DNA from 3 places in the Streptomyces sp. NPDC096048 genome. Region 3 is predicted to be linked to each of the others. Evidence: riboswitches for the same ligand, from Rfam matches in the RefSeq annotation. Region 3 holds a riboswitch; each other region holds the start of a gene.
What was found. A riboswitch is a leader RNA that binds a small molecule or an ion and turns the genes downstream of it on or off. The one in region 3 is predicted to bind thiamine pyrophosphate.
Positions count from the first base shown of each region.

Region 1: another riboswitch for thiamine pyrophosphate. It lies ahead of ACIQ6R_RS30235 (thiamine ABC transporter substrate binding subunit); the one in region 3 lies ahead of thiO (glycine oxidase ThiO).
Region 2: another riboswitch for thiamine pyrophosphate. It lies ahead of thiC (phosphomethylpyrimidine synthase ThiC); the one in region 3 lies ahead of thiO (glycine oxidase ThiO).

Region 1 is NZ_JBIWGG010000012.1:66,102-68,361, reverse strand. Features, by position in the region: gene rlmN (23S rRNA (adenine(2503)-C(2))-methyltransferase RlmN) at 1-1,067, shown strand, start outside; TPP riboswitch at 1,144-1,249, shown strand; gene ACIQ6R_RS30235 (thiamine ABC transporter substrate binding subunit) at 1,329-2,260, shown strand, end outside.
Region 2 is NZ_JBIWGG010000007.1:191,129-193,388, forward strand. Features, by position in the region: gene thiC (phosphomethylpyrimidine synthase ThiC) at 1-1,149, opposite strand, end outside; TPP riboswitch at 1,142-1,331, opposite strand; gene ACIQ6R_RS20840 (YibE/F family protein) at 1,403-2,260, shown strand, end outside.
Region 3 is NZ_JBIWGG010000003.1:389,397-391,656, reverse strand. Features, by position in the region: gene thiO (glycine oxidase ThiO) at 1-1,076, opposite strand, end outside; TPP riboswitch at 1,101-1,212, opposite strand; gene ACIQ6R_RS09720 (hypothetical protein) at 1,265-1,615, shown strand; gene ACIQ6R_RS09715 (NAD(P)/FAD-dependent oxidoreductase) at 1,647-2,260, shown strand, end outside.

The DNA of each region.
Region 1 (2,260 bases), on a different contig from region 3:
CAGCCAAGAAGCCGCCGCGGCACCTCGCCGACCTCACGCCCGCCGAGCGCAAGGAGGCCGTCGCCGCGATCGGCGAGAAGCCGTTCCGTGCGAAGCAGCTCTCGCAGCACTACTTCGCGCGGTACGCGCACGATCCCGAGCAGTGGACCGACATTCCCGCCGGGTCCCGCCAGGGGCTCCGGGAGGCGCTGCTGCCCGAGCTGATGTCGGTCGTGCGGCATCTGTCGACCGACCAGGGCACCACCCGTAAGACGCTGTGGAAGCTGTTCGACGGGACGCTCGTCGAGTCCGTCCTCATGCGCTACCCGGACCGGGTGACCATGTGCATCAGCTCCCAGGCGGGCTGCGGCATGAACTGCCCGTTCTGTGCCACGGGACAGGCGGGCCTGGACCGGAACCTGTCCACCGCCGAGATCGTGCACCAGATCGTGGACGGAATGCGCGCCCTGCGGGACGGCGAGGTCCCCGGGGGCCCGGCCCGGCTGAGCAACATCGTGTTCATGGGCATGGGCGAGCCCCTCGCCAACTACAACCGCGTCGTCGGTTCCATCCGACGTCTCACCGATCCCGAGCCCGACGGACTGGGCCTCTCCCAGCGCGGCATCACGGTCTCCACGGTCGGCCTCGTCCCGGCGATCCACCGCTTCGCCGACGAGGGCTTCAAATGCCGCCTCGCCATCTCGCTGCACGCCCCCGACGACGAGCTGCGCGACACCCTCGTCCCCGTCAACACGCGCTGGAAGGTGCGCGAGGTGCTGGACGCCGGGTTCGAGTACGCGGAGCGGTCGGGCCGGCGGCTGTCGATCGAGTACGCGCTGATCCGGGACATCAACGACCAGGCATGGCGCGGCGACCGGCTCGGGCGGCTGCTCAAGGGCCGGCCCGTGCACGTCAACCTCATCCCGCTCAACCCCACGCCCGGCTCGAAGTGGACCGCGTCGCGGCCCGAGGACGAGAAGGCGTTCGTGGCGGCGATCGCGGCGCATGGTGTGCCGGTGACGATCCGGGACACCCGTGGGCAGGAGATCGACGGGGCGTGTGGTCAGCTCGCCGCGAGCGAGCGGTAACCTGACCGACGTCAGCACATCGTCGTACGACAGTCGCATACGTCATACGTGATATGTCATACGGAACTACATCTTCATATTCCGACAGGGGAGCGCCACAGCGCTGAGAGTGCGGCACCGGCCGCAGACCCTCCGAACCTGGCCCAGGTCATTCTGGGTAGGGAGATCGGTCACCACTCGAGCTGTTGCGCCCTGCCCGGGACCCTCGCCAGGGGTTCCGGGCGGGGCCGCGTCTTCTCCTGGTCACCCAGGAGGAATTCAGTGAGCATCACCAAGAAGGCCGGCGTCGTGGCCGTAGCGCTCGGCATGGTCGGCGGCCTGGCCGCCTGCGGATCGTCGTCCGACGGCGACGGTCAGGGCTCCGGCGGGTCCAAGACCGTGACCCTCGTCAGCCACGACTCGTGGGCCGCGTCGAAGGACGTCATCGCCGCGTTCGAGAAGAAGTCCGGCTACAAGGTCCGGGTGCTGGAGGACGGCGACGCCGGGCAGGCCGTCAACAAGGCCATCCTCACCAAGGACAACCCCCAGGGCGACGTCCTCTTCGGCGTCGACAACACGCTGCTGTCCCGCGCGCTCGACAACGGGCTGTTCCAGCCGTACGAGGCGAAGGGCTCCGACCTGGTCCTCCCCGAGTACCGGGCCGACCAGGACCAGCACCGGGTCACGCCCGTCACCACCGGCGACGTCTGCGTCAACTACGACAAGGCGTACTTCAGCAAGCGCGAGCTGACCCCGCCGGACTCCTTCGACGACCTGGTCAAGCCCGAGTACAAGGACCTGCTCGTCACCGAGAACGCGGGCAGCTCCTCGCCCGGCCTCGGCTTCCTGCTCGGCACCGCCGCCCACTACGGCGACCGGGGCTGGGAGGACTACTGGAAGAAGCTGAAGGCGAACGGCGTCAAGGTCGTCGGCAGCTGGGAGCAGGCGTACAACGAGGAGTTCTCCGGCTCGGCCGGCGGCAAGGAGGCCAAGGGCGACCGCCCGCTCGTCGTCTCCTACGCCTCGTCCCCGCCCGCCGAGGTCATCTACGCCGACCCGCAGCCGACCACCGCGCCGACGGGCGTCGCCACCGGCACCTGCTTCCGTCAGGTCGAGTACGCGGGTCTGCTGAGCAACGCGGGGAACCCCGAGGGCGGCAAGGCACTCCTCGACTTCCTCATCGGCAGGGAGTTCCAGGAGGACCTGCCGCTGAA
Region 2 (2,260 bases), on a different contig from region 3:
TTCCCCGAGCGTGCGCAACTCCGCGAACTGCGCCTCGTCGTTGGCGTCCGCGATGGAGCCCGGGCGCAGGCCGTCGCCGAGGGAGTACGTGACGTCGTAGGCGGCGAGGATCTCGCAGAGCTCCTCGAAGTTCTCGTACAGGAACGACTCCCTGTGGTGTGCCAGGCACCACGCCGCCATGATCGAGCCGCCGCGCGAGACGATGCCCGTCTTGCGGTTCGCGGTCAGCGGTACGTACGCCAGGCGCACGCCCGCGTGGACCGTCATGTAGTCCACGCCCTGCTCGGCCTGCTCGATGACGGTGTCCTTGTAGATCTCCCAGGTCAGTTCCTCGGCACGTCCGTCGACCTTCTCCAGGGCCTGGTAGAGCGGCACGGTGCCGATGGGGACGGGGGAGTTGCGCAGCACCCACTCGCGGGTGGTGTGGATGTTGCGTCCGGTGGACAGGTCCATGACCGTGTCGGCGCCCCACCGGGTCGCCCAGGTCATCTTGTCGACCTCCTCCTCGATGGAGGACGTCACCGCCGAGTTGCCGATGTTGGCGTTGACCTTCACCAGGAACCGCTTGCCGATGATCATCGGCTCGATCTCCGGGTGGTTGACGTTGGCGGGCAGCACGGCACGGCCCGCCGCGATCTCCTCGCGGACCACTTCCGGCGAGACGTTCTCCCGGACGGCCACGTACTCCATCTCCGGCGTGATCTCGCCCCGGCGTGCGTACGCGAGCTGCGTCACCGCGCTGCCGTCCCTCCCCCGGCGCGGCTGGCGCGGCCGTCCGGGAAAGACTGCGTCGAGGTTGCGCAGTCCGCCGCGCGGAGAGGTGTGCTTGATTCCGTCGTCCTCTGGACGGACGGGACGGCCCGCGTACTCCTCGGTGTCGCCGCGGGCGATGATCCAGTTCTCCCGCAGCGGCGACAGTCCCCTGCGGACATCCGTGTCGACGAGCGGATCGGTGTACGGGCCCGAAGTGTCGTACAGCGTGACCGACTGCCCGTTGGTGAGGTGCACCTGACGGACCGGCACCCGCAGGTCGGGGCGCGAACCCTCGACGTACGCCTTGTGCCAGCCGATGGACTTCCCGGCCTCCGTGGTCTCCTCCTGGGCGGAGTTCTGCGTGGAGGCAGGCGTGCGTGCGTCCTTGATGGTCATGAGACCTACTCCCTACGCCGGCATTACCCGGTAACAGGTTCGGCGGTCGACGCAGCGGCTTCCGTCTGTCGACGCTTCGTGGGATACGTCACTCGGATTCGGTGACGTTTCCCGTGAAACATCGCTGGGACGGAGGTCAGCGCCCTCTCAGCCCGGTGCTCCGAGCTCCCGCGTGTACAAAGGTGCCTCCACGCTAGCGCCAATTCGGGCGCGGTGAACAGAGGGCCCCCCTCGTTCTTGCGATGATCGGTCGGTGACCACACCGCAGCATCCCCCGTTTCCACCGCACGAACCCCGCCGCGGACCGGGCTCCGAGGAAGGCACCGGCCGCGCGGCCGGCCCCGCTCCTTCCAGCGCTCACGGCGCGGGCGGCGGCAGACATGACACGGGCGGCGGCCCCGGGGCGGGTGACGGCCCCGGCGGTTCCGGTGGGCACGGCGGGCACGGCGGTTCCGGTGGGCACAGCGGCCCCGGCGGGCACGGTGGGCACGGCGGGCACGTTGGGCACGGCGGGCACGGTGGGCACGGGCACTCCCACAGCCACGGTCCGGCCGCGCCCGTCTCCCGCCACCTGCGGAAGGTCATCGCCGCGGTCCTCATCCCGTTCGCCGCGGCGGTGCTGGTCGGACTCGCGCTGCTGTGGCCCGGCGGTGCGCCGCCGCATGAACGCACCGGGGTCGGCTTCGACCGGCAGACGCAGGACGCCACCGTCACCAAGGTGGTCGAGCTGAGCTGTCAGTCCGTCAACGCCTCGGGCGTCCCCCCGACCGGCGACACCTCCACCGCCGAGGGCTCCTCCGCGGTGCAGCAGGCGCAGGGCGAGTGCAAGCGGGCGACGATCCGTGTCGACACCGGCAAGGACAAGGGCCGTACGTTCACCGAGATCGTCCAGCCGGACCAGTCACGGCAGCTGCACGAGGGCCAGAAGGTGGTGGTCGCCTACGAGCCCTCCGCGCCGAAGGACCTGCAGTACTCGGTGACCGACATCAACCGCGGACTGCCGCTGGCCCTGCTCGCCGGCATCTTCGCGCTCGCCGTCGTGGTCGTCGGACGGCTGCGGGGTCTCATGGCCCTGGTCTCGCTGGCCATCAGCTTCCTGCTGCTGAACTTC
Region 3 (2,260 bases):
CCCTCCAGCCCGGTCGGGCCGAGCAGCGGGGCGTTGTCCGGGGAGCCGGGGCGCAGACCCGCCCGGGTCTCCGCCAGGGGCAGCTCGGTGATGCCGGGGACCAGCTCGTGGGCGTCGCGCAGCAGCTCGTAGACGCCGCCCGCGGTGACCGTGGTGTCCCAGCCCAGCTCCTCGCTGGTGGCACCGACGACCAGCTCGCCGTTCTCCCGGGGCACCAGGTAGAGGGGGTTGCCGCGCACCACGGCGCGCACCGTCCGGTTCAGCAGCGGCCCGTGCGTCCGCGGCATCGTCAGCCGCAGCACCTGCCCCTTCACGGGCCGCACCGGCGGCAGGACGTCGTCCGGGACGCCCGTGAGCCGTCCGCTCAGGCTGCCGCCGGCCAGCACCACCTGCCCGGCCCCCAGCGCGGTGCCGTCGGCCGTGACGACACCCGTGGCCCGCTCGCCGCCGCGCACGACGGTGAGCCGGTCGGCCCACGCCCGGTGGAAGACGACGCCCGCGCGTTCGCAGGCGGCCACGAGGGCGCCGGCGAGGCGCCGCGGGTCGATCTGATGGTCGCCCTCCACCCGGAGCCCCCCGCGCACACCCGGCGCGAGCATCGGCTCCAGTCGCCGGCACTCGCGCCCCGTCAGCCACTCGGACTCCAGGCCCGACCGCTGCTGCAGCGCGTGCAGTTCCCGCAGGTGGGCCCGGTCGTCGGCGTCCAGCGCGACGGCGAGGGTGCCGCACCGGCGGTAACCGAGGTCGTGGCCCGTGAGGTCGGCCAGCTCGGCCGCGAACTCCGGGTAGCGGCGGGCCGAGGCGAGGTTCAGCGCGAGCAGTGTCTGCTCGCCGTAGTGCAGCTCCGTCACGGCGGCCAGCATCCCGGCGGCCACCTGGGCGGCCCCGCCACCCGGCTCGGGGTCGACGAGGGCCGTGGCGAGCCCGCGCTGCGCGGACCGCCAGGCGGTGACCAGGCCGATGATCCCGCCGCCGACGACGAGGACGTCCGGCGTAAGCGACGGCGCGGCCGTCGCGTGCGTGGCGGCCGTCGCATGCGTCGCGGCCGTCGCGTGCGTCGCGGCAGATCTGGACACGGAAGCGGAAGTCGGTGGTGACGACATGGGCGTCCAGCCCCTCCCTTCGCCGGCATGACCCGGATCAGGTTCGTACGGTCGGAGGCCGCCAGCCTCCCTCTCAGCCCGGTGCGTCCGGGCTCCCGCGAGTGCTTTACGTTGGCCACCCTAGCCCGCAGCGCACCGCACTTGTAAGGGAGCCTCCGCCCGTGGCGCGTTCACTCGACGGTCTCGTTCTCGCCCCCGTCGCCGACCAGGCGCCCGGCCAGGTGGGTACGCGGACCCGGTTCACCTACCACGAGCAGGACGGCGCCGTATGGGCCGAGTACGCGGGCGGTGACGTCGTCCGCGGCCGTCTGGTGGGCACCAGGGAGGGCGACCGCCTCGACTTCCGGTACGTGCAGCTCAAGACCGACGGAGGTACGTCGTCGGGGCACTGCGTGTCGACTGTCGTCGAGCTGCCGGACGGGCGGGTGCGCCTGGACGAGACCTGGGAGTGGGAGTCGCGGCGGGGCAGCGGGACGAGCGTTGTGGAGCAGGTCACCGAACGCGAGCACTGACTGACGGATCGTCGGTGTCTAAGGTGATCAGGTGAGCGAGCAGACGCAGGAGCAGACCGGGGAACGGGGAGCGGACGCGGAGCGCCGCGTGGTCGTGGTGGGCGCGGGCATGGCGGGGGTGCAGACCGCCGTCGCGCTGCGGGAGCAGGGCTTCACCGGCACCGTGACCCTGATCGGCGCGGAGCCGCACCAGCCGTACGACCGTCCCCCGCTGTCCAAGGCCGTCCTGCTCGGCACGGCCGAGGGCTCGGCCTTCGACGTCGACTTCGAAGCACTCGGCATCACCCTGCGGCTCGGCCGCGAGGCCCTGGGCGTCCGCCCCGACGCGCACGTCCTGGACACCTCCGACGGACCCGTGCCGTACGACGTCCTCGTCCTCGCGACCGGCGCCGAACCGATCCGGCTGCCCGGAGCGGAGGGCGTCCCCGGCGTTCACCTGCTGCGTACCCTCGACGACGCCGAACGGCTGCGCCCGGTGCTCGCCCGGCAGCACGACATCGTGGTCGTCGGCGCGGGCTGGATCGGCGCCGAGTTCGCCACCGCCGCGCGCGAGGCGGGCTGCGCCGTGACCGTCGTGGAGGCCGCCGACCGGCCCCTCGCCGGCGCGCTGCCCGCCGAGGTCGCCGCGCCGATGACCGGCTGGTA